2 regions of the Vibrio kasasachensis genome follow, and region 2 is predicted to be linked to the other one. Evidence: predicted binding sites of a transcription regulator. Region 2 holds the regulator's gene; the other holds the start of a gene.
The links. Region 2 encodes MetJ, which represses methionine synthesis genes. Its sites were predicted from a motif close to TTAGACNTNTANANGTCTAA; they were not measured.
Positions count from the first base shown of each region.

Region 1: the regulator MetJ is predicted to act here: its motif matches at 10,434-10,453, upstream of metK (methionine adenosyltransferase).

Region 1 covers NZ_JAKJTB010000021.1:56,634-72,947, reverse strand. The annotation lists gene thiP (thiamine/thiamine pyrophosphate ABC transporter permease ThiP) at 1-1,001, shown strand, start outside; gene thiQ (thiamine ABC transporter ATP-binding protein) at 988-1,692, shown strand; gene yjgA (ribosome biogenesis factor YjgA) at 1,795-2,322, opposite strand; gene pmbA (metalloprotease PmbA) at 2,432-3,775, shown strand; gene ruvX (Holliday junction resolvase RuvX) at 3,864-4,292, opposite strand; gene L4C38_RS17270 (YqgE/AlgH family protein) at 4,339-4,902, opposite strand; gene gshB (glutathione synthase) at 4,957-5,904, opposite strand; gene rsmE (16S rRNA (uracil(1498)-N(3))-methyltransferase) at 5,917-6,648, opposite strand; gene L4C38_RS17255 (endonuclease) at 6,759-7,481, opposite strand; gene L4C38_RS17250 (SprT family zinc-dependent metalloprotease) at 7,575-8,072, opposite strand; gene L4C38_RS17245 (DUF2189 domain-containing protein) at 8,144-8,941, opposite strand; gene metK (methionine adenosyltransferase) at 9,208-10,362, opposite strand; gene tkt (transketolase) at 10,682-12,691, shown strand; gene L4C38_RS17230 (hypothetical protein) at 12,755-12,991, opposite strand; gene epd (erythrose-4-phosphate dehydrogenase) at 13,214-14,239, shown strand; gene L4C38_RS17220 (phosphoglycerate kinase) at 14,391-15,551, shown strand; gene fbaA (class II fructose-bisphosphate aldolase) at 15,708-16,314, shown strand, end outside.
Region 2 covers NZ_JAKJTB010000014.1:106,925-123,238, reverse strand. The annotation lists gene pssA (CDP-diacylglycerol--serine O-phosphatidyltransferase) at 1-564, opposite strand, end outside; gene L4C38_RS12435 (GNAT family N-acetyltransferase) at 807-1,244, opposite strand; gene murB (UDP-N-acetylmuramate dehydrogenase) at 1,318-2,364, shown strand; gene birA (bifunctional biotin--[acetyl-CoA-carboxylase] ligase/biotin operon repressor BirA) at 2,361-3,323, shown strand; gene L4C38_RS12420 (DUF3135 domain-containing protein) at 3,412-3,774, shown strand; gene L4C38_RS12415 (co-chaperone GroES) at 3,951-4,241, shown strand; gene groL (chaperonin GroEL) at 4,296-5,942, shown strand; gene L4C38_RS12405 (sensor domain-containing diguanylate cyclase) at 6,325-7,680, shown strand; gene glpX (class II fructose-bisphosphatase) at 7,764-8,771, opposite strand; gene zapB (cell division protein ZapB) at 9,072-9,314, shown strand; gene metF (methylenetetrahydrofolate reductase) at 9,574-10,464, opposite strand; gene L4C38_RS12385 (bifunctional aspartate kinase/homoserine dehydrogenase II) at 10,691-13,102, opposite strand; gene L4C38_RS12380 (O-succinylhomoserine (thiol)-lyase) at 13,103-14,269, opposite strand; gene metJ (met regulon transcriptional regulator MetJ) at 14,491-14,808, shown strand; gene L4C38_RS12370 (malic enzyme-like NAD(P)-binding protein) at 14,940-16,214, opposite strand.

The DNA of each region.
Region 1 (16,314 bases), on a different contig from region 2:
CTAGTTTTGCCACGGTAATGGCGTTAGGCGGCGGTCCAAAATCAACCACCATTGAGCTTGCGATCTACCAAGCAATTAAATTCGATTTTGATTTACAAGCCGGTGCTTTGTTAGCTATTTGGCAAATGTTGCTGTGTGGTATTTTAGCGTTAGCAATCCAAAAATTAGCAAAGCCTGTTGCGGTCACTGCGGGGGCGACCACAACGCAGCGTTACTTGGTTAAAGATAATCTTGCTTGGCGAGTGTGGGATGGGGCATGGATAACCTTAGCAGTACTGCTGGTGGTTCCACCATTGTTCATGGTGGTGATAAGTGGCATGAACATGGAAATCATTCACGTGTTGTCGGATGAGCGTTTTTGGCTGGCATTATTTGCATCGTTAAAGGTTGCGATGGTGGCGAGTGTCATTTCTCTTTCGGCTGGGATTGCGATTTTAACCACCAGTCGTCGTTTACGTTTAAATGCGAGAAATAGCCGCGCCGATCAAATTGAATTGTTAGGCACCATTATTTTAGTGACTCCGGGATTGGTAATTTCAACGGGTTTATTTTTACTTCTACGCAATTTTACCGATGTGTTTAGCATGGCGTTTTTTATTGTAATAGCGGTCAATGCGTTGATGGGATTACCGTATGTGATCAAAACGTTATCACAACCGATGTTACAGATTGAGCAACAATACCAGCATCTAGTAGCAAGTTTAGGCTTACGCGGCTGGCAGCGCTTTAAAGTCGTCGAATGGCGAGGATTAAAAAAACCAATGGCTCACGCGTTCGCCCTCAGTTTTATGTTAGCAATTGGTGACCTTAGCGCAGTGGCTTTGTTTGGTGGGCAAGAGTTTAGAACGCTGCCACTTTACTTGTTTCAACTGCTCGGTAGCTACCAGATGGAAGCCGCAGCGGTGGTATCACTAACGTTACTTATTTTGAGCGTGGTTTGCTTCACATTGATAGAAAAACTGTTTAAATCGGATGCAAAGGTGAATGATGCTAAGCGTTAATCGAGTCCATTATACTTATCATAACGAGCCGTTTGATTTTGATCTTAAGGTTAAAGCGGGCGCTATTCTCGCGTTGATGGGACCAAGTGGCGCAGGTAAGTCGACTTTGCTGGCTTTGATGGCCGGTTTTATTGAACCGCTCAGCGGCGAAATTACTGCGGTAGGGCAGTCATTGGTAGGTAAAGCACCACATCAACGCCCAGTAGCGATGTTATTTCAAGAACACAATTTGTTTGCCCATTTGACGGTACGAGAGAATATTGGCTTAGGCTTACATCCGGGGTTGCGATTGACACCTGAACAGCAGGAAAAAGTTGAAAGTGCTGCGCAGCAAGTTAGCGTAACAGAGTATCTTGATCGTTTACCTGAGCAGCTTTCTGGTGGTCAACGGCAGCGGGTTGCTTTAGCGCGTTGTTTTGTTCAACCTCACCAAATTTGGCTGTTAGATGAGCCGTTTTCTGCACTGGATCCGTTGTTACGTGAAGAGATGCTTGCTTTAGTTAAGCAATTGGCAGCGGAGCGAAAGATTACGGTAGTGATGGTCACGCACCATATTAGTGATGCTCGTTCGATAGCGACGGATTTTGCGTTTATTAATAATCGCTGTGTTGAAGTGGTTGATGAGATCACTGCGCTTTCTGCACAGCATGCTAATCCTGCTTTGGCTGCCTTTGTAAAGGCAGGAAATTAGTCGGGTGGAGTCTTGTTAGCAAATAAAAAGGTTGCCGTAAGGCAACCTTTTTCAACTCACCTCTATAGAGGCTTGCTGACAACGAAATCAATAACTTTGCAGTTAAATACCTTCGTCATTCAACTCTTTTAGCACTTGGAAAATTTCGCGATAAGCTTTAAGTGGCTTATTTGATGCTTTTTCTTTTGCTGCTTGACGCGCCAGTTGGCGTAGACGTTGACGATCCGCTGTTGGGTATTGGTTCACCACATCAGCAATCGCTGCATCGCCTTCTTCAACGACACGATCACGTAGTTGTTCAAGTTTGTGCAGCACCGCGGTATTTTGCGAGTGTTTGTTGCGAATCTTATCGAGTGCCGCTTGGATTGGCTCTGGATCTTCATAGCGCATCAGTTTGCCGATACGTTGCAGTTGACGGCGACGAGCTTCATTCTTAAAGCGTTGTGCATCTTTAATTGCTTCAGCGAGCTCTTCGCTTAGAGGGAATTTTGCTAGAGTTGATGCTTTTAGACCGATCAGCTCTTCGCCCAATTTTTGCAATTCTTCCATATCGCGTTTCATCTCAGATTTACTAACCCAGATGATCTCTTCTTCCGGTTCCCATGGCGCTTTTTGATTTTTGCGTGCCATCTGTTTTGCCTTATTTGACTATCTATTCCTCTATTTTAACAAGAAACGTGGGGAGAAAGCGAAATTCTTGTTATCCTAGATGCAATACCCATGACTATTTAGAAGAAATATGGACGTAAAAGAGCAAGTCGCTCAGCAGCGCGCTGAGCTAGAGGCTGCAGTAGCGAGAGCGCTGGAGATGGCAGCAGTAAAAGCGGATGCTGCTGAAGTTGCCATTACTAAGTCGACTGGTTTAAGTGTTTCTACTCGCATGTGTGAAGTGGAAAACGTTGAATTTAATAGTGATGGTGCACTTGGTATTACCGTTTATCGTGGTCAGCGTAAAGGTAGTGCATCAACATCGGACTTAAGTGAAAAGGCAATTCAACAAACGGTTTTAGCGGCATTGGATATCGCTCAATACACTTCTGAAGATCCGTACGCAGGACCTGCACCAAAAGAGTTAATGGTACAAAATATTCCTGATCTTGACCTTTTCCATCCTGACACACCTGATCCTGATTACGCTGCGCAAGTGGCGATTGCCGCTGAGCAGCGCGCACTCTCTGTTAGCAGTAAAATCAAACAGAGTGATGGTGCAAGTTATGACAGCCACTATGGCGTTAAAGTCTATGGTAACAGCCATGGCTTATTAGCAAGCTACGCTAGCAGTCGTCATAGCACAAGTTGCTGTGTGATTGGACAAGGTGCTAATGGTGAAATGGAGCGTGACTACAGTTATACCATTGCACGCCATAAAGATGATTTATGGGCACCTGAAAGAGTTGGGCAAATGGCAGCTGAAAAAACGGTTAGCCGTCTTGATGCTAAACGTTTATCAACGGGTAAATACCCGGTAATGTTTGCTGCTGATGTGGCGACAGGCTTACTTGGTCACTTAATTATGGCGATCAGCGGTGGCAATTTGTACCGTAAATCTTCCTTCTTACTTGACCATTTAGGTAAGCAAATTTTGCCAAGCTGGTTTAATGTTTCAGAGCGTCCTCATGTATTACGTGGCTTAGCATCTAGCCCATTTGATAGTGAAGGTGTATACACTCGCGATCTTGAAATCATTACAGACGGTACACTGGCGACTTACCTGTTGACGAGTTACGCAGCACGAAAAATGAATATGACCCCAACCGGTCATGCTGGTGGTATCCATAACTGGTATGTGAAATCTACCGGACAAAGTTTAGAGCAGATGCTGAAAGAGCTGGGCACCGGTCTGCTAGTTACGGAAGTTATGGGTCAGGGCGTAAATGTCGTGACAGGCGATTATTCGCGTGGTGCTGCGGGCTTTTGGGTGGAAAATGGTGAAGTGCAATATCCTGTATCGGAAATCACCATTGCTGGTAATTTAAAAGACATGTTCCAGCAAATTGTCGCTGTGGGTGATGATGTTGAAACCCGCTCGCAAATTCAAACGGGTTCAATCTTGCTTGAGTCGATGAAAATTGCTGGTGAGTAGTTTTTAATTAAGTGATTCAAAGTATAAAAAATCCCGAGTACAGTTAGATGGCTCGGGATTTTTGTTGTTTGAAAGCTAAGAGGTGAAATTATTCACCCCATTGAGCTTCAAACCAGCTTTCCAGAATGATCACTGCTGATTGGCAGTCGACATTGCCTTTCGATAATGCTTTGTAGCCACCCATCGCAAATAAGTCGGCACGTGCTTCGGTGGTCGATAACCTTTCATCGTGCAACTCTACTAGAACGCCAAATCTGCCATGCAGTCGTTGGGCAAACTTTTTCGCTCGCGGAGCTATGGTCTCTAGATCTTTGCCATGTAAATCAGTTGGAAGCCCAACCACGACTAAATTTGGCTGCCATTCTTTGATTTGCTTTTCGATATCATCCCAATTTGGGATGCCGTCATTGGCTTTAAACGCTTTCAGTGGTGAGGCGGTGCCAGTGATTTCTTGACCAATGGCACTACCAATACTTTTAGTACCGTAATCAAAAGCCATGATGGTTCTGTGGGACATAATTATTTCTTCTAATGAGTAGCTTATTTCAAATTACAACGTGAGATCAGGCATGACCAATGTCACTAGAAAGTTGTGCGATATCAAAGCCTAATATCTGCACTGCTTTTTGCCAGCGATCGTTGACAGGAGTTTCAAATATCACGCTCGGATCAGCCTCTATGGTTAGCCATGAATTCTCTGCCAATTCCACTTCGAGCTGCCCTGCTTCCCAACCAGAATAACCAAGTGCAACCAAGTAATGATTGGGCTCAGCTTCGGTGCCTAACACGCCTAGAATGTCTTTCGAGGTGGTGACAGAGATATGGTCGGTCATCTGAATGCTCGACTCATAACTGTCTTTAGGTTGATGAAGGATAAAGCCACGGTCTTCTGCAACGGGACCGCCGTTAAGTACTGGCATCGCGAGACTTTCAGTGCTTCGCTGTGGATGAACGGGCTGACCGTTAACTTGCTCCAACATTTTACCCACGGTGATTTCAATCGGTGAGCTAATCATCAAGCCCATTGCGCCTTCATGATTATGCTCACAAATGTAGATTACGCTGCGCTTAAAGTAGGGATCTTTCATCCCCGGCATGGCGACCAAAAAATGGTTAGTTAAGTTCATAAGTATCCAGCCTTATGTCAAACCTAGTAGGGGGGGAGATCCCCCCGTTGGGTTCTATTTTTTAACTCGACGTTCAATCGCATCCATTAGCTTACCAGTGATGGATATATCGAAAGCAGCTTCGATTTCACGGATGCAAGTTGGGCTCGTTACGTTGATTTCTGTTAGTTTGTCGCCAATAACGTCTAGGCCAACAAAGATCAGCCCTTTTTCTTTAAGTGTAGGCGCTACAGCTTCAGCGATCTGTTTATCTGTCTCACTTAATGGACGAGCTTCACCTCGACCGCCTGCTGCAAGGTTACCACGTGTCTCCCCCGCAGCTGGGATACGCGCTAAGCAGTAAGGCATTGGCTCGCCATCAACCACTAGAATGCGTTTGTCGCCGTTGCTGATATCAGGAACGAACGTTTGTGCCATCGCATAGTTTTGACCAAGGTTAGTCAGAGTTTCAATTATTACTGAAACGTTTGGATCGTTTTCTTTTACGCGGAAAATTGATGCTCCACCCATACCGTCAAGCGGTTTTAAGATCACATCACCATGCTCTTCGCGGAATGCTTTAATTTTTTCCGCTTTACGTGTCACGATAGTTGTCGGGGTCAGTTCTGGGAACCAAGCAGTAAAGAGCTTTTCATTGCAATCACGCAGGCTCTGCGGTTTGTTTACAATCAGAGTCCCTTCAATCTCAGCGCGCTCTAAAATGTAAGTTGCGTAGATGTACTCTGTATCAAACGGTGGGTCTTTACGCATTAGTACAGCGTCAAGGTCAGCCAGTTTGATGGTTTGTTCAGATTTGAATTGGTACCAGCCAGTTGGATCTTCTTTTAACTCAACCACTTTTGTATCTGCAATGGCAACACCCTGTTCAAGGTGTAGATCATTCATTTCCATGTAGTGGATTTCATAGCCACGACGCTGTGCTTCTAGCAACATCGCAAAACTAGAATCCTTTTTAATGTTGATGGACGAAATTGGGTCCATCACAATGCCAAGTTTAATCATGAACTTCTCCGGTTAGCCAAGATCGCCAAAGCGAACTTGCAGGGCTGTAATTGCTGTCAACGCTGCGGTCTCAGTGCGTAATACGCGAGGACCAAGCAGTGTTTCTTCAAATTGGTATTCTTGTGTCATATCGATTTCTTGAGCAGATAAACCGCCTTCAGGACCGATAAGTAGACGAACTTTTTCAATAGGGCTAGGCAGCGTGTTGATCGAATATTTTGCACGAGGGTGTAAGTTGAGCTTTAGACCATCGTATTCTTCAGCGCACCACTCTTCTAGCTTCATTATCGGGCGGATCTCTGGAATTGTGTTGCGACCACATTGCTCACAGGCACTGATTGCGATCTTCTGCCATTGCTCTAGCTTCTTCTCAAAGCGTTTATGATCGAGCTTCACGCCACAGCGCTCTGAAATGAGAGGTGTAATGGTATTCACGCCTAACTCAACAGATTTTTGAATAGTAAACTCCATCTTGTCACCACGTGATACCACTTGACCTAAATGAAGATCGAGTGGTGATTCACTGTTGCGTTCGACACGTTCAGTCAGTTTGACTTCAACTGATTTTTTCGATACCGACGCGATAACGGCTGGGAACTCTGCACCACTGCCATCAAACAACAACACCTGTTGACCTTCTTGCATGCGCAATGCTCGACCAATATGACCAGCGGCATCGTCGCTCAATGCGATAACGCCAAGTGTGTGAATAATTTCAGGATGATAAATTCGAGGAATTCGCATGGGGTATTAGTTCCAGCTGGGTTGAGATATATAGAGACTAACATGGATGCGTTAAGTCGAAAAAACAAGGGTAGTCTCTAGTGAGTTAAATTGTTAACTAATTGGCTAAGTTACTGCTTTCGGCAGGCCTCAACGACAAATGTGTTGTTGTTGCCTTGTATTTTAGCGATGTGTTTGTCGCGTTCGCATTCCCAACGTTGCGCTGGGTACTGTTTATTCCAAGCTAACATTAGGTTGTTTTGTTGCTTAGAAAGTGTAAAGCCATATTCTTGGCTCATATATAAATAGGTGCGGGCTATCGAGCCACGAGCACGATCTGGCGGCATGACTTTACGTTGCTTAAAGTTGACCTGCATTTCGCAACGACCATAAGTGACGCCATCTAAACCATTCCATTGACTGAAGTTGTAATTTGAACGATCACCATTCACTTCACCAATTGCGGGAGTAAGATTGTGCAGATCGGCTTCCATCATACGAAACTGAGGGTATTTCTTTTTCGAGCACTCTTTGCGTCCACCATCTTGCCAGCATTGCATTTGATGACCAAATTGCCATGCTGGCACGACATGCTCCCATTCAATGCGGGTTGCACGAACTTTTTGTGTTTGTTTACGAATTTTGTAGCCACATGCATCTAGATCAGGAGTGCCTTTTTTACCTTGCCAATTGATTTCACAGCCGCAGTAAAAACTGGTTGAGTAATCCAATTCTCTTTCTAGATCTTTATAGATATTTACCGCTTCACGTTTCGCCGCAGAAAAGGAGCTTGGCGGTGCAGCAACGACACTACTTGCTGCGAAAACAAGTAACAGACAAGAGATTTTACGCATGGAAAAGTCTTATATAAGGATGATGTTTTGCATGATATCACCCAAATAAACACTTGTTAGCTGATAATTATACTAATTGTATTAAAGCGTAATTTAGCTGAGTTGCTTACCAGTAAAGGTGAGTAACTGCTTACATTGCTGGCATCGGTAGCTCGATTGAGCGCGCAGTACTTTATTGTGTCGACGAATACTCAGTGGGTAAAGGGTGCACTGACATTGGTATTCGAAGGTTTTCCCTTTCACCGAATCAACGGCAAAGCTATGTGTGGTTCTTGCCGGAATATGAAATACCGCTTCCATTACGCCTTGCCATTCTTTGCCATGTGGTCGCACACGACCATACACTTGATAAGTGATCAAGTGAGCGACTTCATGGGGGATTACTTCATCGAGAAATGCTTGTGAATTCTCAGTAAACAATACTGGATTAATGCGAATTTCATTGAGTTGCAAGTAGGCTTTACCCGCGGCTTTGCCACGTAATTTAAAGCTCATACATGGCTTAGGGAAAACACATGTGAATGCCTGTTCGGCTTGCAAAATACATTGAGCCACTTTTTGCTGGGCTCGATAGCGAAGTTCTAGATCCACAACCACTCCAATAAAATAAGCCCAACACTGTGGTTGGGCTGAAGTGATAATAACGTGAAGTGGTGGCGCTGTTAAGACTGATGTTTCTTCTTGATCACTTCGTGATAAGCATGCCATGTTCCATAGCCAAGAATAGGCATAGTAAATAGCATTCCTATTCCGTAGGTAGCAAAGCCAATTAAAATCCCGCCACAGATTATTGCTGCCCAAACAATCATTGCCGGAATGTTAGAACGTACAGCATTAAAGCTGCTAAAGATTGCGGTCATAATATCGACCTGTCGCTCCATCATCAGCGGAATTGAGAAAGCTGAGATGCTGAAGACGGCGCATGCCAGTACAAAACCGACCATTGAACCGATGACTAGAAATGGTAAGAATTCAGCTAATGGGGCGCCTTGCACTGATGGGTAAAGGGCATGTAGTAGTGCGGCAATCCGCATCCAGAAGATCATACATACTGCAAGTAACACTGCGAATGCCCATTGCGAGCTAGAATTTCGTCCTATGGCTTTAATCGAATGGAACAGGCTAGCACTGCGCCCTCTTTCTCTTTCCCAACTGGCGTCATAGAGACCGAGTGCGAGGAAAGGACCAATTAACATATACACCACTAAGCTTGGCATAATTACTAAATGGGTTCCCTGCCATTGAATTAGTAATACGATGCCAACCGCCGCAGCCATAAAACACAGCCCATAAAAGGCACTGATAATAGGCATACGTACAAAGTCATTAAGCCCTAAAGCGAGCCAATGGAAAGGCGAACTCATACTTACTGTGTTGCATGGAAAGGTTCGAGCGTACTCATGGTTGGGTACCTCTCTTTTCTCACTTTTTAAATCTGACGGGTTCACGGTTCGAGGCATGACTCCTCCTTGATTGTCTCTCACGGATGCCACTATCGATTTGTGGCTATGGTTGATGTCGAGCTAACGTTTAGGACACCTTATTGTCGTGAGCCGCATCGTAGGTTTTACGTCAAAATGATATTTAACATTATTGTAACTATTGGCGTAGATGAGAGAATTTACAAATTATTTCGGAATAGTCTTTGATTGAAGAGAATGGTGATAGGCAGATATAAAAAGCCCTCGCATAGGCAAGGGCTTGGAAATAGCAGAGAGTCAGTCGATTACTTTAGACCAGAGAACTCACGTAGTAGTGCTGCTTTGTCAGTCGCTTCCCAAGGGAATTCTTCACGACCAAAGTGACCATAAGCCGCTGTCTTCTTGTAAATCGGTTGCAGCAGGTTTAGCATTTCTTGTAGACCATATGGACGCAAGTCGAAGAACTGACGAACCGCTTCAATGATGATGTTGTGTGCTACTTTTTCAGTACCAAACGTTTCAATCATGATTGAGGTTGGATCAGCAATACCGATTGCGTAAGACAGTTGAATTTCACAACGGTCAGCCATACCAGCAGCGACGATGTTTTTCGCCACATAACGTGCAGCGTATGCTGCAGAACGGTCTACTTTCGATGGATCTTTACCAGAGAACGCACCGCCACCGTGACGAGCTGCGCCGCCGTAGGTATCGACGATAATTTTACGACCAGTTAAACCACAGTCACCCATTGGACCACCGATAACAAAACGACCGGTTGGGTTGATGAAGTATTGAGTATCTTTGCTCAACCATTCAGCAGGAAGAACAGGTTTGATGATCTCTTCCATTACTGCTTCACGTAGGTCTGGCGTAGAAATTGTGTCACAGTGTTGAGTTGATAGAACTACTGCATCAATACCGACGATTTTACCTTGATCGTATTGGAATGTTACCTGTGATTTTGCATCAGGGCGCAACCAAGGTAGTGAACCGTTCTTACGTACTTCCGCTTGGCGTTGAACTAAGAGGTGTGAGTAAGTGATTGGAGCAGGCATTAGCACTTCAGTTTCGTTACAAGCGTAACCAAACATGATGCCTTGGTCACCAGCGCCTTGTTCTTTAGGATCGGCTTTATCAACGCCTTGGTTGATGTCTGGAGACTGTTTACCGATAGTGTTTAGTACAGCACAAGAGTTTGCATCGAAACCCATGTCTGAGTGTACATAACCAATTTCGCGAACAGTTTCACGAGTCAGCTCTTCGATATCAACCCATGCTGAAGTGGTGATTTCACCACCTACCATGACCATACCCGTCTTCACGTAAGTCTCACATGCTACACGTGCTTTTGGGTCTTGCTCTAAGATCGCATCAAGAACAGCATCAGAGATTTGGTCTGCAATTTTATCTGGATGGCCTTCTGAAACTGACTCAGAAGTAAATAGGTGCTTAGCCATGTGGACTCCATGTTTGTAAGGGATACAGTGTTTATGGCCTGTATTAAAATAGTCTTAAGCTTTGTAGGTGTTTCTACATCTAGACGTCTATTTTAAGTTCGCCAGTTCTAATTACAAGCTATTTTTTATCATTACAAGAAACCAATCGATTGCGTCATTCTTGTATCAACCTTCTAACTTAGGCGAAACATACGAGAAAAATGCAAATAATAGTGTGTTTTATGCTTGGAAAACGTTTGCAGTGATCTAGGTGCTTTGAGAGAATACTCACCATTATTTCCCGTAATATTAACTCGCTTACTTACACTCAGGATCAGACATGTCTTCTCGTAACGTTCTTTCGAATAAAGAGCTCGCTAATGCAATCCGTGCCCTAAGCATGGATGGTGTTCAACAAGCTAACTCTGGACACCCAGGCGCACCAATGGGTATGGCCGATATCGCTGAAGTTCTTTGGCGCTCTCACCTAAACCACAACCCAGCAAACCCAGAGTGGGCTGATCGTGACCGTTTCGTACTGTCTAACGGTCACGGCTCAATGCTGATTTACTCTTTGCTTCATCTTAGTGGTTACGAGTTATCAATTGACGATCTGAAAAACTTCCGTCAACTGCACTCAAAAACCCCGGGTCACCCAGAGTACGGTTATGCACCGGGTATCGAAACGACCACGGGTCCTTTAGGTCAAGGCATCACTAACGCGGTTGGTATGGCGTTGGCTGAAAAAGCACTCGCGGCTCAGTTCAATAAAGAAGATCATGACATCGTCGACCACTTCACTTATGTCTTCATGGGTGATGGTTGTTTGATGGAAGGTATCTCGCACGAAGCATGCTCTTTGGCGGGAACATTGGGTTTAGGTAAACTGATTGCGTTCTGGGATGACAACGGTATCTCTATTGACGGTCACGTTGAAGGCTGGTTCTCTGATGATACACCTAAGCGTTTTGAAGCTTACGGCTGGCATGTTATCCCTGCGGTAGACGGTCATAATGCTGACGCAATCAATGCAGCTATTGAAGCGGCAAAAACAGATCCTCGTCCAACATTGATTTGTACTAAAACTATCATCGGTTTTGGTTCGCCAAACAAATCAGGCTCACACGATTGTCACGGTGCTCCTTTAGGTGCAGACGAAATCGTAGCAGCGCGTGAATTCCTAGGTTGGGAGCACCCTGCGTTTGTTATCCCTGAAGATATTTATGCGCAGTGGGATGCAAAAGAAGCTGGTGCAGTTAAAGAGGCAGCTTGGAACGATAAGTTTTCGGCATACGCAGCGGCATACCCTACTGAGGCGGCTGAGCTTAAGCGTCGTTTGAACGGTGAACTTCCGGCTGAGTGGGAAGAGAAAGCAAACCAAATTATTACTGATCTTCAAGCTAACCCTGCAAACATTGCATCGCGTAAAGCATCACAAAATGCACTAGAAGCATTTGGTCAAATGCTTCCTGAATTCATGGGCGGCTCTGCTGACCTAGCGCCTTCTAACCTAACTATGTGGTCAGGTTCTAAGTCTCTAGAAGCAAGCGATTTCGCAGGTAACTACATCCATTACGGTGTACGTGAGTTCGGCATGACAGCTATCATGAACGGTATTGCGCTTCACGGTGGTTTTGTCCCTTACGGCGCAACATTCCTAATGTTCATGGAATACGCACGTAACGCAATGCGCATGGCTGCTCTGATGAAAATTCAGAATATACAAGTGTACACGCACGACTCTATCGGTTTGGGTGAAGATGGTCCAACACACCAACCTGTTGAGCAAGTTGCATCGCTACGCTTAACGCCAAACATGAGCACATGGCGTCCATGTGACCAAGTTGAATCAGCAGTGGCTTGGAAGCTGGCTATTGAGCGTAAAGACGGCCCAACGGCTCTGATCTTCTCTCGCCAAAACCTAGCACAACAAGAGCGCAGCGCTGAGCAAGTAGCTGACATCGCTAAAGGTGCTTACATCCTAAAAGACTGCGCAGGCAAGCCTGAGTTGATCCTAATTGCGACCGGTTCTGAAATTGAACTAGCGGTTGCAGCGGCTGACAAGCTTACCGCTGAAGGCAAGCAAGTACGTGTTGTTTCAATGCCATCTACCGATGCATTTGACAAGCAAGACGCCGCTTACCGTGAATCTGTACTTCCATCAGACGTCACTGCGCGTATTGCAATTGAAGCGGGCATTGCGGACTTCTGGTACAAGTATGTTGGTTTTGATGGTCGTATTATCGGTATGACTTCATTTGGTGAATCTGCACCAGCTGATCAACTATTCGAAATGTTTGGCTTCACGCTTGAAAACGTATTGAATACAGCCAACGAATTACTTGCGTAATGATGCAAGTATAAATCGTCGATAAAGTAAAAAACCGAGCGGAAAAGCTCGGTTTTTTTATGTCTACTCTAATTCGCAGCCTTTGTTATCCAGCGTTTTTTGCCCGCAAACTTTACACTGAACACGCCTGTCCATGTCGTAGTAGTTACCGCCGTTAATAAAAGAGTGCATAAGTAACTTAATACGACCCAATATTGACTTGTCGGTATCGTAACGACTTGGCTTACGAACCAGCACCTCACTATGTGCGGTATCTGCCTGACATTTATTGCAAAAGTACGAAGTTGGAAATGAAAACATATCCGATTCCTTTGGTTGATAAATAGTTAAACAAAACCGCCAAAAGGCACCAAGTACTTTACGTCAGATTAACGGTGACAGGTGTAAATTGATAGTTGCATCAAGTATTACATAAGTGTACAGCTGAGGCGTGCGTGATATGCCACTCTTTTGCTGCTTATACAAAGGAGATGGAGTAACATCGGTCACGTGTTACACAATAATAATATAGGCGATGAAACTATGCTAAAAATAGCGATTAATGGGTTTGGTCGAATCGGTCGCAATGTTTTACGTGCTGTTTATGAAAGCGGTAAGCATCAAGACATTAAAGTAGTTGCGGTTAATGAATTAGCCCAAGCAGAGGCGATGGCGCATCTACTTCAATATGACACTACCCATGGTCGGTTTGGCAAACGAATTAGCCACGATCAAGAACATCTCTACATTCATCATGACAATGGCGAGCATGATGCCGTACGTATCCTACATTTAAATGAAATTAATCTACTGCCGTGGCGCGATCTCGATGTTGATATCGTATTCGATTGTACTGGTGTTTATGGCTGCCGAGCTGATGGCTTAGCGCATATCGAAGCTGGAGCGAAGAAGGTTTTATTCTCTCATCCGGGTGAAAATGATCTTGATAACACCATTATTTATGGAGTTAACCATGAAACGCTAACCGCTGAACAGACAATTGTCTCTAGTGGATCGTGCACGACAAACTGTATTGTTCCGATCATTAAAGTACTTGATGACGCATTCGGTATTGATTCTGGCACCATCACCACCATTCATTCATCGATGAATGATCAACAAGTTATTGATGCTTACCATCCTGATCTACGCCGAACTCGTTCAGCTAGCCAATCGATCATTCCAGTTGATACCAAGCTTCATCACGGAATAGAAAGAATATTCCCGAAATTTTCCAACAAATTTGAAGCGATTTCTGTAAGAGTTCCAACAGTAAATGTCACTGCAATGGATTTAAGTGTCACAATTAGTGCAAATGTGAAAGTTAATGACGTAAATCAAACCATTATTAACGCATCTCAGTGTACATTACGTAATATAGTTGACTATACTGAAGCGCCACTGGTTTCGGTGGACTTCAATCACGATCCACACAGCGCTATTGTTGATGGTACTCAGACACGAGTGAGCAATGGTCAATTAGTCAAAATGTTGGTGTGGTGTGATAACGAATGGGGCTTTGCCAATCGAATGCTTGATACAGCATTAGCGATGCAGGCAGCAAAATAATGAGCCTCTAATGAATATGGAGAAATAATTTATTTCAAAGCTTGAAATAAATGCAGAAAATCTCCATATTCATAACCAGTTTGAAGAATTCACAGACTTGGCAGGGCTGCCGAGTTTTCAAAATTTTATTTAATATTTGAGAGGACAAATCATGTCTGTAATCAAGATGACTGACCTGGATTTAGCAGGTAAACGTGTATTCATCCGTGCTGACCTAAATGTGCCAGTAAAAAACGGTAAAGTAACTTCGGATGCACGTATCATCGCATCTCTTCCAACCATCAAACTTTGCCTAGAAGCAGGCGCTAAAGTGATGGTTACTTCTCATCTTGGTCGTCCAACTGAAGGTGAATACGCTGAAGAGTTCTCTCTACAACCAGTAGTTAATTACCTAAATGACGCACTAGATTGTGACGTTAAACTAGCGAAAGACTACCTAAACGGTCTAGAACTAAACGCTGGTGAGCTTGTTGTTCTTGAAAACGTTCGCTTTAATAAAGGCGAGAAGAAAAACGAAGAAGAACTATCTAAAGCATACGCAGCACTATGTGACATATTCGTAATGGATGCATTTGGTACTGCGCACCGTGCACAAGCATCTACTCACGGCGTAGGTATGCACGCAGAAGTAGCTTGTGCTGGTCCTCTACTAGCTGCTGAACTAGAAGCGCTTGGTAAAGCAATGAGCAACCCAGAGCGTCCTCTAGTGGCTATCGTTGGTGGTTCTAAAGTTTCAACGAAACTGACCGTACTTGAATCTCTATCTAAAATTGCTGACCAATTGGTTGTTGGCGGTGGTATCGCGAATACATTTATTGCAGCAGAAGGGCACAATGTAGGTAAGTCTCTATATGAAGCAGACCTAGTTGGTACCGCGAAGAAACTAATGGAAGAGTGTGCGATTCCAGTTGCAACTGACGTAGCGTGTGCAAAAGCTTTTGATGAAAATGCAGAAGCTGAAATCAAGAACGTTGCTGACGTTCAAGATGACGACATGATTTTTGACTTAGGTCCAGATTCAACGGCAGTACTAGCTGAAATCATCAGCAACGCAAAAACTATCCTTTGGAACGGCCCTGTTGGCGTATTCGAATTCAAAAACTTCGAAGCGGGTACCGCTGGTATCTCTAAAGCAATCGCTGAGTCTGCAGGTTTCTCTGTAGCTGGCGGTGGTGACACGCTAGCCGCTATCGACAAGTTCGGTATCAAAGCTGACGTCTCTTATATCTCTACTGGCGGTGGTGCTTTCCTTGAGTTTGTTGAAGGTAAAGCGCTTCCAGCGGTTGAAATGTTAGAAGCACGCGCGAAGTAAGAATATAGAAGGCGGGAGAGAAATCTCCCGCTTTGTTGTTTGCTGCATGTCACATTATTCTCTGTTAGAATGGCGACAGTTGTGAGCAAACGTTTGCAAAATTTTAAATTAGTAAGTTTTAATTTTTAAAACGACAGATAAATAGGACTCCATACCATGTCTAAGATCTTCGATTTCGTAAAACCAGGTGTAATCTCTGGCGATGACGTACAAAAAGTTTTTGAAGTAGCTAAAGAAAATAAGTTTGCTCTTCCAGCAGTGAATGTTGTTAACACTGACACTATCAACGGTGTTCTAGAAGCGGCTGCAAAAGTTAAAGCGCCTGTTGTTGTGCAGTTCTCTAACGGCGGTGCTGGATTCTTTGGTGGTAAAGGTCTAAAACTTGAAGGTCAAGAAGCGCAAATTCTTGGCGCTGTAGCGGGTGCAAAATACGTACATGCTATCGCTGAGTCTTACGGTGTACCTGTAATTCTTCACACTGACCACGCAGCTAAGAAGCTACTACCATGGATCGACGGTCTACTTGATGCTGGTGAAGAGTTCTTCGCTCAAACTGGTAAGCCACTATTCTCTTCTCACATGATTGACCTTTCTGAAGAGTCACTGGAAGAGAACATCGAAATTTCTGGTCAATACCTAGCTCGCATGGCGAAAATTGGTATGACTCTAGAAATCGAATTGGGTTGTACTGGTGGTGAAGAAGATGGCGTTGATAATTCTCACATGGACGCATCTGAGCTTTACACTTCTCCAGAAGATGTTG
Region 2 (16,314 bases):
TGGATGAGCAACCAATTCTTGTTGTATAAACTTGACCATGGAATTGGCTAATTCCGGGTTTGTTAGTGCATGGTATCGGTCGAAACGATACTTATCTTGGTAATTAAGATAGATGTTGTTCAGGCTAGCGCCACTGTAAATTACCGTATCATCAATGATGAAGCCTTTTAGATGCAGAACGCCAAACACTTCTCTGCCACGTACGGGGACGCCATATACAGGCACTTTGTGCTCATATTGATCGGAAAAAGACTTATACATACTGGCATTAGTTTTGGTCGCCTCTGCGCCAATCAAACCACGTTGTGCTCGGTGCCAGTCAACACATACGTTGATGTCTAAACCTGGATTTCTTTGTTTTGCTTGATAAAGTTCACTTAAGATTTCGCGACCAGCTTCATCATCTTCTAAGTAAAGTGCAACAAGGTAGATACGTTTGCTCGCCTCGCGAATCGCTTTGATCAAACGAGTGCGAAAATCTTGTGCAGAATACAAAACATCAAAATGAGCGGGATCTTGTGCAAGTGTAGGCAGATGCTGCAAAGAATACCTGTTAGCGATCATATCGAAAGATTAACCTCAAAAATGGCGACAAAAAGTGTCTGCCAAAAAAAGCAGAAGACGGATATTACCAAATCTCAATAACCGTTTACCAGAAATGGTGCAAACTTCATAACAAATTTGCCAGATATGCTTGAGTGACTTCTAGATACAAAGCTTCCAGAGGGTGAGTTTGCTGGATTAGTAACTCGTTAGTGGAACACACTAGATTGTTTACCACAAACCTAACTACTCTCGCTGAACGCTCATCTCGCGGTTACTTGGGTATAATGCATCGGAATGAGACATTTCCCACTTCCAGTGTAGCGTGAAAACAATTGATTTAGACTATTTGGCAATTGTTCAGGCAGACATGTCACAAAACCATGCTGTTGATAGAAAGCTTCTAAGTGTGGGTAAGCAAAACAATATGTATTACTGCTACACACCGAATCTTGGCAATGTACGAGTAGTTGATGCCCCAGCCCTAAACCGCGATGTTCGGGAACCACTAACATACCCGTTAGTAGTTGGTATTGCTCAATTGGGCGAAAGCGTACTACAGCAGAGAGTTGGTTTTCTATGTAGCCAACAATGGTGAGTTCATTTTTTTTGGCTTTGCCAGAGGGGTAGTGTGCTTTATATAAACGCGATACCAGTGGCAGTTTTATTGGATCCAGCGTTTCTATTCTTAGTTCGCGCATTCTCTATCTACTCATATCTATGTAGAATGGTGGCAGTGTAAATGAACTAACTTGCCTGATGCAATCAAATCCCATGCAAATACAAACCAATGCCAGCTTGTGCCAATACCATACATTTTCAATTGAACAATCTTGTGATGTGCTCACGCACGTTACTTCAGTTGAAGAAATCCAGCATGTCTATCAAAACATAGAATGGCAAACGCTCCCTAAGTTAATGCTAGGTAAAGGCAGTAATATGTTGTTTACCGAACATTTTTGTGGCGTGGTGGTGATAAACCAACTGCAAGGCATTGAGGTAACAGAAAGTGATTCTGCTTGGCATTTGTATGTGGCCGGTGGTGAAGATTGGCCGAATTTTGTCGAATGGTCAGTAAATCAAGGTTATTTTGGCTTAGAGAATCTGGCTTTGATCCCTGGCTGTGTGGGTTCTTCGCCAATCCAAAACATTGGTGCTTACGGCAAAGAGCTTCAAGACGTGTGCGAATACGTTGATGTACTTGATCTGCAAACATTTGCCATTAAGCGAATGAATGCTACTGAGTGTCAATTTGGCTATCGCGATTCCATTTTCAAGCATGAGCTGTTTGAAAAAGTGATTATTGTCGCGGTAGGCATTAAATTAGACAAAGCGTGGCAACCCCATATTGAATATGGACCGCTCAAGGCATTTAGTGCCGAAAGTGTTACTGCCAAGCAGATCTTCGACCAAGTCTGTTCTGTTCGTATGGAAAAATTACCAAACCCACAAGTCACGGGCAATGCGGGTAGTTTTTTCAAAAACCCAGTCATTACTAAGCAGCAATACCAATCACTAATAGCACAACATCCAGATCTCGTTGCTTATGCTGTCGATGAAGGTATGAAAGTTGCGGCGGGTTGGTTAATCGACAATTGTGGATTAAAGGGTTTTCAACAAGGTGGCGCGCAAGTGCACCCAAACCAAGCTTTAGTTCTGATTAACAGAAACAATGCAACTGCGGAAGATATCGTATTGCTGGCTGACCATGTCCGCCTAGCTGTTTGGCAAAAATACTCAGTAGAACTTGAACATGAAGTGCGTTTTATGGGTAAGCAGCACGAGACCAATTTACTCGAACTGAGAGGTGCACTGAAATGAAAGAACATGCAATTAAGCTATCAATCCTAAACATGCTTTGTGATGGTCGCTTTCATTCAGGTGAAGGCTTAGGTGAACAACTTGGTATTTCACGTGCAGCGGTGAGTAAACATGTAAAAGGCATTCAAGCATGGGGCGTGGATGTTTTCAGCGTGCAAGGTAAAGGCTATAAGCTCGCTGAGCCAATGCAGTTATTAAACCAAGAATTATTGCAATCATTGGTTAGCGTTCCACTCGAACTTATCCCAGTGATTAACTCTACCAATCAGCATTTACTTGAACGCATTAATATTCTTAAATCGGGTGCTGTTTGTTTAGCTGAGTATCAAAGTAAAGGGCGTGGACGTCGCGGTAGAGAGTGGGTGTCGCCATTTGGCTGTAACCTTTACCTTTCCATGTATTGGCGCTTAGAGACCGGTATGGCTGGTGCAATGGGCTTGAGTTTAGTGGTTGGTGTTGCGATTGTTGAAGCGTTAGAAAAATTGGGCATTTCAGGTATCAAACTTAAATGGCCAAACGATCTCTATTACCAAGATAAGAAACTCGCGGGCATTTTGGTTGAGATGTCAGGGCAAGCCGGTTCTGCTGCCCACCTTGTGATTGGTATGGGTATGAATTTGGTTATGTCGGGCAATACGCAAGGCATTACTATTACTCAACCGTGGACCTGTTTATCTGACGTTACGGAACAAGCGGTTGATCGTAATCAGCTTGCTGCGACGCTGATCAACACGTTGCAAGATGCATTAAATGATTATGAAATGACGGGTATGCAAGGGTTTGTTGAGCGTTGGAATCGGCTCGATAACTTTTTAGATCGCGATATTCGGCTCATCATGGGCAACCGAGAGGTGGTGGGTGTTTCTCGTGGGATTAATGAACAAGGCGCGGTTTTAATCCAAACAAACAATGGGTTAGAGACTTTCATTGGCGGTGAGGTTTCTTTAAGAGGTATCTAGTCTCAATTATGAGACAGTTTGTTAGCTCAATATTCCTTCATATGAACTAGGCTCAATATTAAATAGAGACAGTTTATGTGAGGGTGTGATGAACCTACCAGCCCAACAATTGCCATCATTTGATGAGTTAGTAAAGCTTGTGCAAGAAGACGAAGCGGCATTTGAGCAACTTAAGCAAGAAAAGTGTCAAGAGCTGATCCAATCAGCTTCACAAGATATGCAGCCTAGGCTTTTGGCTCAGCAAAGTCATATAGATCGTTTGGTCGGTCACTGCAAGAACCCCAACCATGTCAATGTCGTGTTAATGCAAGAGCTGCGTAAGCAAGTGCAGAAATTTCAAAGCAGCTTGCAAGGCAGTCCACAAGACAGTGGAATTTCAAATGATAGTGCTGCAAATAACGATAGATTAAATGTGGTCAACATCTCAGAACGCTTCCCCGATTGGCGATAAGCATCAACTGAATAATAAAAAGGGCTCTTAGGAGTCCTTTTTGTCGCATTTATCACAAAAATTTCCAGGTATCCCCTTGGTATTGCTTCTCATGCCCATATATCGTAATCACAAGGCTTTAATCTATCTTTTAAAGCATTATCAAATCATATAGACATTTTCAGGAGAGACGACCGATGAACATTCGTCCATTACATGACCGAGTTATCGTAGAGCGCCAAGAAGTTGAATCTAAGTCAGCTGGCGGTATTGTACTTACTGGTTCTGCTGCAGAAAAATCAACTCGCGGTGTTATTCTCGCTGTAGGTAAAGGCCGCATCCTAGAAAACGGTACAGTTCTACCTTTGGACGTTAAAGTTGGTGATAGCGTGATCTTTGCAGAAGGTTACGGTACAAAGACTGAAAAAATTGACGGTAAAGAAGTTCTAATCATGTCTGAAAACGACATCATGGCAATCGTTGAGTAATGAATACTCTGATTCAAAAACGATAGAAATAACGAATAGAGAAAGGAATAAAAGATGGCTGCTAAAGACGTTAAATTTGGTAATGATGCTCGTGTAAAAATGCTAGAAGGTGTGAACATCCTAGCTGACGCAGTAAAAGTAACATTGGGTCCTAAAGGTCGTAATGTCGTTATCGATAAATCTTTCGGCGCACCAATTATTACTAAAGATGGTGTATCCGTAGCGCGTGAAATCGAACTTGAAGATAAGTTCCAAAACATGGGCGCGCAAATGGTTAAAGAAGTAGCGTCTCAAGCAAACGACGCTGCTGGTGATGGTACGACTACAGCCACTGTTCTTGCTCAATCTATCGTGAATGAAGGTCTAAAAGCTGTTGCTGCGGGTATGAATCCAATGGATCTTAAGCGTGGTATCGATAAAGCAGTAATCGCTGCAGTAGAAGAGCTAAAAGCACTCTCTGTTCCATGTGAAGATACTAAAGCTATCGCACAGGTTGGTACTATCTCTGCAAACTCAGATTTAACTGTCGGCAATATTATTGCAGAAGCGATGGAAAAAGTAGGTCGCGACGGTGTTATCACTGTTGAAGAAGGTCAAGCACTTCACGATGAGCTAGATGTTGTGGAAGGTATGCAGTTTGACCGCGGTTACCTATCACCATATTTCATCAATAACCAAGAAGCTGGTTCTGTTGATCTAGAAAGCCCATTCATCCTTCTAGTTGACAAAAAAATCTCAAACATCCGTGAACTACTACCACCGCTAGAAGCTGTCGCTAAAGCCTCTCGTCCACTTCTTATCATCGCTGAAGATGTAGAAGGCGAAGCACTAGCGACACTTGTTGTGAACAATATGCGTGGTATCGTGAAAGTTGCAGCAGTAAAAGCGCCTGGTTTTGGTGATCGCCGTAAAGCGATGCTGCAAGATATCGCGACGCTAACGGGTGGTACGGTTATCTCTGAAGAGATCGGTCTTGAACTAGAGAAAGTTACTCTTGACGATCTTGGTCAAGCGAAGCGCGTAACGATTACGAAAGAAAACACGACAATTATCGACGGTGCGGGTGAAGAAGCGATGATTCAAGGTCGCGTTACTCAAATTCGTCAACAAATCGAAGATGCAACATCAGACTACGACAAAGAGAAACTGCAAGAGCGTGTTGCTAAATTGGCTGGTGGTGTTGCAGTCATTAAAGTTGGCGCAGCAACTGAAGTTGAAATGAAAGAGAAAAAAGACCGCGTAGAAGATGCATTGCATGCAACTCGCGCTGCGGTTGAAGAAGGTGTGGTTGCTGGTGGTGGTGTTGCACTAATCCGCGCAGCGTCTAAAGTGGCTAACCTTGAAGGTGATAACGAAGAGCAAAACGTTGGTATTCGTGTTTTACTACGTGCAATGGAAGCACCTATTCGTCAAATTACTAAGAATGCTGGTGATGAAGAATCAGTGGTTGCTAACAACGTTCGTGCTGGTGAAGGTAACTACGGTTATAACGCTGCAACGGGTGAATACGGTGACATGATCGCAATGGGTATCCTAGATCCAACTAAAGTTACTCGCTCAGCACTACAGTTCGCAGCATCTATTGCAGGCCTAATGATCACCACGGAAGCTATGGTGACCGATCTACCACAAAAAGATAGCGGTGGTATGCCTGATATGGGTGGCATGGGCGGTATGGGTGGTATGGGCGGCATGATGTAATCACCCTCTCTCACTTTGTGATAGTTGCGTTTATAAAGTTATTGAATGGGTTGGTGAGTAACTATACACTCCGCTCACTGAGTTAACGTAACTCATCCTGTGCTGAATAAGAAAAAGCCGAAGCAATGCTTCGGCTTTTTTGCTGTCCAAGAACAAAAATAGGTACGGATTTTGTTCTGTATCCCATAAGCCCAACAGAGACTATGGGGGATAGATTAGTGTTTTGATGAGTATATAAATATTTGAGTGATAACAAGTGATTACCGACGATGAGATAGGATATAAACGGCTATTTGTAGGGGTCACTGCAACTTGTTTACTGATTTTCGTTTGTTTAATTCTGGATTCTGCAGAAGATTCAAAACAAAAATATGATAATCAAATGCGACGAGTTGAGCGCCTTCTCGAAGACTCTAGTCAAGTAATTAATGCGTTAGAGTATAGTATTACATCGTTGTACCCGTTACAAAATGACCGATATGTATTGCCACACACCATTACATTCAACGGGAATGTCTGCAATTTTGGTGGCAAGTCCCATAAAGGTAAAGATTACGACTTTATGTTTGCCGGTCCTAAAGAGATGTGTGACACCGAGTCACCTCTATATGAAGAGGCTTATAAACGTCTTTTTCTTGCGCCATCAATGGCTTATTTCGCCAAAAGCATTAGCCAGATATCATCGATTTATTTCATTTCGAAGAGTAAGTTTATTATCTCATCACCTAAAGAATTTGCTCAATCGATTGAAGGGGATGCATTTGATAAGGTGATCTCGAAGAGACCTTATTGGGTTAGAACATTAAACAGCACTTCAAGTCATGAACATGAAAACATTATTTATACTGGTGGGTATATTGATTACATGACGGGAAAGAGGGTTGTAACCATTACACGTGCGATTTATGTGGATGATGAATTTAAAGGCGTATTGGCAATTGATAGTGATTTAAATGATTTGATTGATGATTATGTTGCAGGGTATAGATTCACTGAAGAGCAAGGACTTAATAGTTCAGATGTATTCAGTTTTACGTATTCACAACCAGTAAAAATTGCTGGTCAAGAAACCGGTCTCTATCTAACGGTAAATGAGCCTAAAGGGCTTCATTTAACACATATATTTGAGGCGGAAAAACAACGAGCGATTGCAATAATCTCATTCTATATCTTGGCTATTTGTATTTTTTGGTTTCGCTATACTCAAATGACACACCTACGCCTTAAAGAATTGGCGATGTTAGATCCGATGACGAACCTACAAAATCGCCGTGGGTTTGCGCATAAGTTGAAGGGGTTAGAGCCAGCGAAATATATCGCAATCGCGGTATTTGATATTGATGATTTTAAAGCCATTAATGATAGTCATGGTCATCAAGCGGGTGATGAAGTCATTTGCCAAATAGCCAAGCAACTTAACAATAGCTTGCGTCAAGCTGATCTGGTTGCTCGATTTGGCGGGGAAGAATTTGTTGTTGCGATCAGTAGTGAATCTATTGCGGTGGTTCAAGCAATACTCAAACGCGTACAGAATGATATCAGCATACCTGAAATTCATCTATCTAATGGGCACGTTATGCCAGTAACCGCGTCTGGTGGCGCGGTTATTTATCGTTGGAGTCAGTTTGATGACATTACTCAATTTTGGCAAAACAACGGTATAGGAAAAGCAGATACTTTACTTTATCAAGCGAAGACAACCGGTAAAAACCGTATCATTATTGCGCAAGATTGGTAGTGGGACTTGATTTAGTTGAGGCTGACAGGTGTAAAAAAGGATGGCAAAGCCATCCTTTTTTGTTTCTTGTAATCACAATGTGATTACAGAATAAAATCGCGTACTTCAGGGTCTTTACGCTCTAGATAGTGCGTTGACTTAATGCGGCGAATTGTACGGCAACGGCCACGTATCAGTAGTGTTTCGGTGGTTGCAATATTACCTTGGCGAGTAATGCCTTCTAGCAGGTCACCTTTAGTAATACCAGTGGCTGAAAAGACAACGTTATCACTGCGTGCCATGTCTTCCATTTTTAGTACGACACCCGCTTCTACGCCCATCTCTTTACAACGAGCAAGTTCAGCCGCGCCATAGATACGGTTTTCTTCGGTGTCGCCTTTTACTTCGTGGCGTGGCATGAGACGAGCATTCATATCACCGTCTAATGCGCGGATAACCGCGGCAGAAACTACGCCTTCTGGAGCGCCGCCGATGCAGTACATTGCGTCCACTTCGCTATCAGGCATACAAGTTAGGATTGAAGCCGCTACATCACCATCTGGCACAGCGAAAACACGTACGCCCATCGCTTGCATTTCTGCGATGGTTTGATCATGGCGTGGCTTTGCAAGAGTGATAACAACAAGAGTATCTAACGTTTTGTTTAACGCTTTAGCGACATTCTCTAAGTTCTCTCTGAGTGGTTTGTGCAGGTCGATACAGCCTTTTGCGCCTGGACCAACAACCAGTTTTTCCATGTACATGTCAGGTGCTTTTAAGAAGCTACCTTTTTCACCAGCAGCGAGCACGGCTAACGCATTTGACTGACCCATTGCCGTCATGCGAGTGCCTTCAATTGGGTCTACTGCGATATCAACCTCATCGCCGCCAGTACCAACATGCTCACCAATGTACAGCATTGGTGCATCATCGATTTCGCCTTCACCAATAACAATTTCACCGCTTATTTCGGTTTTATTGAGAAGGATGCGCATGACTTCTACTGCGGCACCGTCGGCTGCGTTTTTATCGCCACGCCCAAGCCATTTATAGCCGGCGAGAGCAGCGCCTTCAGTGACTCGAGAAAATGCCATTGCTAAATCGCGTTTCATGATGACTCCAAATAGGTTTTATGGAAGGAAGTAAATTTGGCGAGATTCTATCATACCGAAAAGGAAACGTTTGCTTTTTTGCGGTTGGAGATTGAATTTGATTAACAAAGCGAAGTAAAGTAGCTAGTAAAGGCGTTATCAAGCGGTTAACGTTAGGTAAATGTCAGTAACTGCTGTTTTTTTGCGCGAATGGTGCACAATATCAAATATAGGGCGTGTGTCTATGGGCTCTGCTAAGTAGAATGAAGGCAATACGTGAAGCGAACTTCACTTCAACCGAATAGAACAAGGTAGGCTAAGATGTCTTTTGAAGTATTAGAAAAACTAGAAGCAAAAATTCAAACTGCAGTAGATACAATCGCACTGCTTCAAATGGAAGTGGAAGAGCTGAAAGAAGACAAAGAGAAGCTAACTGTAGAAGCAAATGATCTGCGCACTAGCCGTGCAGATCTAGAGCAAAAATCTGAGCAAATGCAGCAAGAGCATGCAGTATGGCAAGATCGCATCCGTAACCTACTAGGTAAAATGGATGATGTAGAATAATTTATTCTATACCCTTCATACTTGAAGTTGCAGCGGTGTTGGCTGTGTTCGTGCGCCCCAATCACATAGTTCACCTATGCTCAGGGGACTTTCTTACTTGCCGCCTACCTGCATCTTCAAGTTTCTTGGGTGTATTCTACTGATATTTGTGTAATGGGCTGACCGGAAGGTCGGTCTTTTTTATGTTTGCTTGATGGAAAAAGGTTGGCGATGAGCCAACCTTTTAAATCTGCTTTAGTAGCGCGTTAACGAACAGCTATTATTCTTGAGGACGCACACCCAATGTATGGCAAAGCGCGTAAGTCATTTCTGCGCGGTTCAGCGTATAAAAGTGGAAATCCTTGACACCTTCACGACCTAGAATTCGGACCATATCGATAGCTTGGCTAGCGCCCACTAGCTGGCGGGTGGTAGGATCATCATCCAAACCTTCAAATTGTTTTGCCATCCATCCCGGTACTTTGACATTGTTTTGCGCAGCAAAGCGAGCAGCTTGATTAAAATTGGATACGGGTAGAATCCCAGGCACGATTTCAACATCAATACCAGCGGCAACGCAGCGATCACGAAAGCGTAAATAGCTTTCCACATCAAAGAAGAATTGCGTGATAGCGCGGTTTGCCCCCGCTTCAACTTTGCGTTTTAAGTTGAGTAGATCAGCTTGGGAGCTTTTCGCTTCGGGGTGGACTTCAGGGAAAGCCGCCACCGAGATATCAAAATCATGGCGTGACTTAAGTAATTTAACAAGATCAGAGGCATACATGTCGGGCGCGCCGCCACCTGGTGGAATATCACCGCGCAGCGCAACAATACTTTCAATACCATTTGACCAGTAATCGTCTGCGATTTGGATCAGCTCTTCACGAGAGGCGTCAATGCAAGTCAAATGAGGCGCGGCAATTAAGCCAGTTGAGGACTTGATCTCTTTAATGATTGAGTGAGTGCGATCTCGCTCGCCAGAGTTTGCGCCGTAAGTAACAGAAACAAATTTAGGCTTAAGCGTTTTTAAACGGTGTACCGAATTCCATAGTGTTTCTTCCATTTTTTCGCTGCTTGGTGGAAAAAACTCAAATGACACATTGATATTGTCTGATAGCTCAGCAATATTCTGATTTAAAGCGTCGATATGACCGGCGTGCGTGTATCCCATCTTGCTCTCCCTGTGGCCATCATGCCACCCTCAATAATCAAATCCTTTGATGACGTTTAGACGTCTATATGTCTACAGAGTGTATTGAATGCCATTTAAAGTCAACAAGCTGACTATGAATAATATTCAAGTTGATAATTATAAAAATTCAAGTTGGGTTTCTGGAGCTTAAAAAACTTGGGCTTAAAAAAAAGCGCGATGAATATCTCCATCGCGCCTTTAAGGGTTAAATTTGACTAGAAAGCAAATTCAAGTCTGACTGAATTGCCCCAGCGGTGACTTCACGCCCCGCTCCCGGACCTCGAATAACCAGTGGGTTATCTTTGTACCATTTACTTTCTATAGCGAAGATATTGTCACAAGGTAAAAGGTTAGCGAGCGCGTGTTCACGAGTGAGTGCCTCAACGCTAACGGTCGCTTTGCCATTTTTCTCTAGGCGAGCAACATAACGTAGTACTTTGTCTTCTCGCTGAGCTTTCGCTAAGCGCTCCGCTAATCGTTCACTCAGAAGATGGCTATTATCAAGAAAGTCATCGAGAGATAAGTCGGTTAGCTCTTCAGGCACCAAGCTTTCAACTTTTACATTCTCAGGTTCGAGAACTAAGCCAGACTCGCGCGCTAATATTACTAATTTACGCATGACATCAGAGCCATCAAGATCGTGGCGAGGGTCGGGTTCAGTCAGTCCTTGCTGCCAAGCGAGATCGACTAATTCGGCAAATGGTACGCTGCCATCATACTGCTGGAAAAGCCAAGATAATGTGCCTGAGAATATGCCAGATAGAGCGACGATTTCATCGCCACTTTCTCGTAAATCACGAACCGTGTGATTGATCGGAAGACCAGCGCCAACTGTAGCGTTATAGAGCCAGTGGCGATTAATTTTGGCAAAGGCATCTTGCACTTGGTGGTAATACTCACTAGAAGCAGAGCCCGCTAACTTGTTCGCCGATATTAAATGCATGCCTTGCTCTGCAATATCAATGTAGCGATCAGCTAGCTGTTGGCTTGCCGTCACGTCTAACACTACTACTTCATCATAGCCTTGAATTGCTCCGAGTTGTTCAATCCACGCTCCGGGTTGGTACTCAATGGCTTCAATATCAAATTGTGCGTTTGCTTGAGACGCGTCAATGCCTTGTGGGTTAAACCAATAGGTTTGGCTATCGATGATGGCAACCAGCTCGAAATTCATGCCACGGCGTTTTTCCAGTTCCGTTTTTTGTTCAGTAAACAGCGTGAGCCAACTACTGCCAATATTGCCTTTTCCACATAAGGCAATGGCAATACGTTTTTGCGCTTGAAATAGTTGACTGTGAATACCTTGAACAAGTTTTTCTGTATCAGTTTTACGTAGTACAGCCACCAGGCTTAACCCGGAGTGAGATTCACAAATAAACTCGATCGGAGCCATTTTTAGTTGTTGGTAAAAACCATAACAATGGTTGGGGTTTTTTGTTACGCCTGCACCAACGGCGGCGACCATTGAGTAACCTTCTTTTAGCTTCAGCTCGGCTTCGGTTGCGATATCTTGTAGATGACGCATTGCTCCGCCTGCAATTTCTTCCGTGTATGTTAAGCGTAGGCAGTGTTGATCGTCTTGTACTTCAAACGCGAGAGGTTCGAGTTGTGCACGAATCAGGCTGGCTAATGTTGCTTTGTGCTGACGAAGGAAGTCATGACCTGAGGGGAAATGTAGCTCAATGATTAGAACGTCATCTAACGAGGAGATGATTTTTGCCCCTCGACCAGATGCGAGTACTCGTTCGATACGGGTAGATCCTGATTCGGGCTCATAGCTGCAGCGAAGGTGACAATCCATGGTGCTTTGTGCGACAGGTTGTAACGTGCGGCTATGTAGAACAGGGGCGGCTAAACGAGCGAGCTCACTGGCTTCATCTAAGCGTAATAATGGCAATAGGCAAGCATCAGCAACAAGGCGAGGGTCGGCGCTGTAAACACCAGCGACATCACTCCAAATCGTCACTCTCGATACCTCAGCTAACGCACCAATGACGGTGGCTGAGTAATCTGAACCATTGCGGCCAAGTAGAACGGTTTGTCCTTGGCTATCTTGTGCCATAAAGCCCGTAATCACCACACGATGATGGCTGTGCTGAGTCAATATTTCTTTAAGTAATGGGTAAGATGCCCCTCGATCGACTTCCGGCTGAGTGCCAGATTCGGCACGTAAAAACGTTCGTGAATCTTGATCACGCGCAGGAAGATTATGTTGATTGAGAAGTGCGGCAAGTAAACGTGAAGACCAGCTTTCGCCACGCCCAAGAACGCAAGCCTGTTCGGCTTCAGTTAACGGCGCTTCTAGCTCACCCAATAATTTGAATTCGTCAGTGAGTTGTTCGAGTAGTTGTTCTTTTTCTTCACCGTCTAGTAGTTGTTCGATTAGATCAAATTGAAACTTTTTCAGCTCTTGCAGTGCTTCATGAGCGAGCCGACCATCTTTATGCAACCCATCAATAAACTCGATTAGGCGGTTAGTGGTTTTGCCTGCGGCTGAAACAACGATAAGGTCATCTTGTTTCGAATACTCCTTGAGAATATTAACTACACGGCGATAACACTCAGGGTCAGCCAAGCTGCTACCACCAAATTTATGCAGCTGTCTCTCAGCGCTCATTTAGTTTTCCTCCAATGCCAATTTAAAGGCTTGCTCAAGATCGGAAATTAGGTCTTGTACATCTTCCAAACCGATGGATAGACGCAGTAATTGCTGTGATATTCCCGCTTCTTCTAGAGCGGCTTCACCCATTGCTCGATGCGTCATGGATGCAGGGTGGCAAATCAAACTTTCAACACCACCCAAAGATTCAGCCAAAGAAAATAACTCAAGTGCGCCAACAAAGCTTTTTAGTTGTTCAAAATTGCCAGCAAACTCAAAACTCAGCATAGAACCAAAGCCGGATTGCTGTTTGGTGGCGATGCCATGACCAGGATGTTGAGGTAAGCTTGGATGGTAAATTGTGCCCACGCAGGCGTGGGATTTGAGATACTCGAGAATGTCGACTGAACTTTCTTCATGTACTCTCATTCGCGCTCCAAGAGTTCGTAAGCCGCGCAGAGTCATATAACTATCAAACGGTGTGCCGGTAGCACCAATGCAATTGCCCCACCATGCCAATTCTTCAGCGTGTTGTTCGGTTTTAGTGATCACCACGCCGCCAATCACATCAGAGTGACCGTTAATAAACTTTGTCGTGGAGTGAATAACAAAATCAGCGCCAAGTTCTAGCGGCTTTTGGAACACGGGTGTCAAAAAGGTATTGTCGACTGCCACTAATGCTTCGACTTGATGCGCTTGCTGGCAAACGTGTTCGATATCTACCACGCGTACCAATGGGTTAGATGGGGTTTCAATTAGTACTAGTTTGGGCTTTTGCGCCAACGCCTCTGTAAGGGCTTGTGGATCAGATTGATCAACAAACAATACCTTAAAATCTCCTTTCTGCGCACGAGTGTTAAATAGACGGTAGGTACCGCCATAGCAGTCATGCGGCGCGACAATTAAATCATCAGGTCCCAGAAAGGTGGTTACCCACAAGTTGAGGGCGGAGGTTCCACAGTTGGTAATGATCGCCCCTTTTCCACCTTCGAGCTCATACAGTGTTTGTTCCAACAAGCCACGATTTGGGTTGCCTGATCGGGTATAATCGTATTTTGGGACATCACCAAAAGCTGGGAAACCATAGTTGGTCGAAAGATAAATAGGTGGAACCACAGCATGGTGCTGGGTATCCGACTCGATGCCAGTGCGGACCGCGATAGTAGCAGGCTTGCGGGTGCTCATAAGTGTTTCCTTCCGAACAATAGTGACTTGTCAGTTTGAATGCGTTATATCTACACAATACTTGTTGATACAATACATTCACAATCCATTCACGCTACTTTACTGCTGTTAACTTAAGACGTCAACACATCCAGACGTCTATATGTCTTTGCTTGTAGCCTTAAAAGCCGCTAAAATTACACTTTGCATAAATTAATGACTAACAATAACGAAGGTGCGCAATGGCAGACTGGAATGGCGATTACATTAGCCCATATGCTGAACATGGAAAGAAGAGCGAACAAGTAAAGAAGATTACAGTTTCAATTCCATTGAAAGTATTAAAGGTATTAACTGATGAACGTACACGCCGTCAGATTAATAACTTACGCCATGCAACTAATAGTGAGTTACTGTGCGAAGCATTTTTACATGCTTATACAGGGCAACCACTGCCGACGGATGAAGATTTACGTAAAGATCGTCCTGATGATATTCCAACAGAAGCGAAGCAGTTGATGACCGATATGGGCATTGAATTTGAAGCGTTTGATGATTAATTGTTAGAAGCTGGAGCCTAGCACCAATCCAGCAGAAAACAAAAAACCGCAGATATTTGAGTCTGCGGTTTTTTGATCTGCTAATACTTAGGAATTGAAATGTATTGGCGTGAGAATTAAGTCGTATAACTCTATGCCATATAATTCTCAGGCATCTCGATTCGTGCCACACCAGAATCAACAGCTGCTTGCGCGACTGCCTTTGCTACTCTAGGCAGTAGGCGAGGGTCCATTGGTTTAGGAATAATGTATTCGTGACCAAATTCAAGCTTGTCAGCCCCAGCGGCAACGAGCACTTCAGCCGGTACTGGCTCTTTTGCTAATTGGCGGATGGCTTCAACCGCAGCCAGTTTCATCTCGTCATTAATCTCACTGGCGCGCACATCCAACGCCCCGCGGAAAATAAACGGAAAACAAAGCACGTTATTGACTTGGTTAGGGTAGTCGCTGCGACCTGTACCCATAATGAGGTCATCACGGACTTGATGAGCCAACTCAGGTTTTATTTCAGGATCAGGGTTAGAGCAAGCAAAGACAATCGGCTTATCTGCCATTAGCGTCAATGCCTGTTGTGGCATCAAGTTAGGTCCAGATACACCTAAGAAAATATCCGCGCCTTCAATCACATCTTCGAGTGTGCGCTTGTCGGTATTGTTGGCGAATAGCTTTTTATATTCATTAAGATCATCGCGTCGAGTATGAATAACCCCTTTGCGATCAAGCATGTAAATTTTCTCACGCATTGCGCCACATTTGATCAGCAATTCCATACATGCTACTGCCGCCGCTCCAGCGCCAAGGCACACGATAGTGGCCTCTTCTAGCTTCTTACCTTGCAGTTCAATGGCATTGAGCATGCCTGCTGCCGTGACAATTGCGGTGCCATGCTGGTCATCATGAAACACGGGTACATCGCAACGTTCAATCAGCTGTTTTTCAATCTCAAAACAGTCTGGTGCTTTGATATCTTCAAGGTTAATACCACCAAAGGTATCTGCGATATTCGCTACCGTATCAACAAACTCTTCAATTGTGCGGTGCTTTACTTCGATATCAATTGAATCAAGCCCTGCGAAGCGTTTGAACAGCAGTGACTTACCTTCCATGACAGGTTTTGATGCCAGAGGACCTAAATTACCCAAACCAAGAATAGCGGTACCGTTAGAAATAACCGCGACCATATTGCCTTTTGAGGTGTACTTATAAACATTGTCAGGATTTTGTGCGATTTCTCGCACTGGCTCCGCAACACCTGGGCTATAGGCTAGAGCAAGGTCTTTGGCTGTTTCTGCTGGTTTTGTTAGCTCGATAGAAATTTTTCCTGCGATAGGAAGGGCGTGGTAATCCAGAGCTTGCTGACGAAACAGTTCTTCGGCGGTCAATTCTTGTGTATGGTCATCTGACATAAGGGATGTTTCTCATTGTTGTTAATTGTTAAGCGGAAGTTATTTTAGTGGAAGCAAATCAAGCTGCATAGGTAAGATTGCGATTGATATTGTTATTATA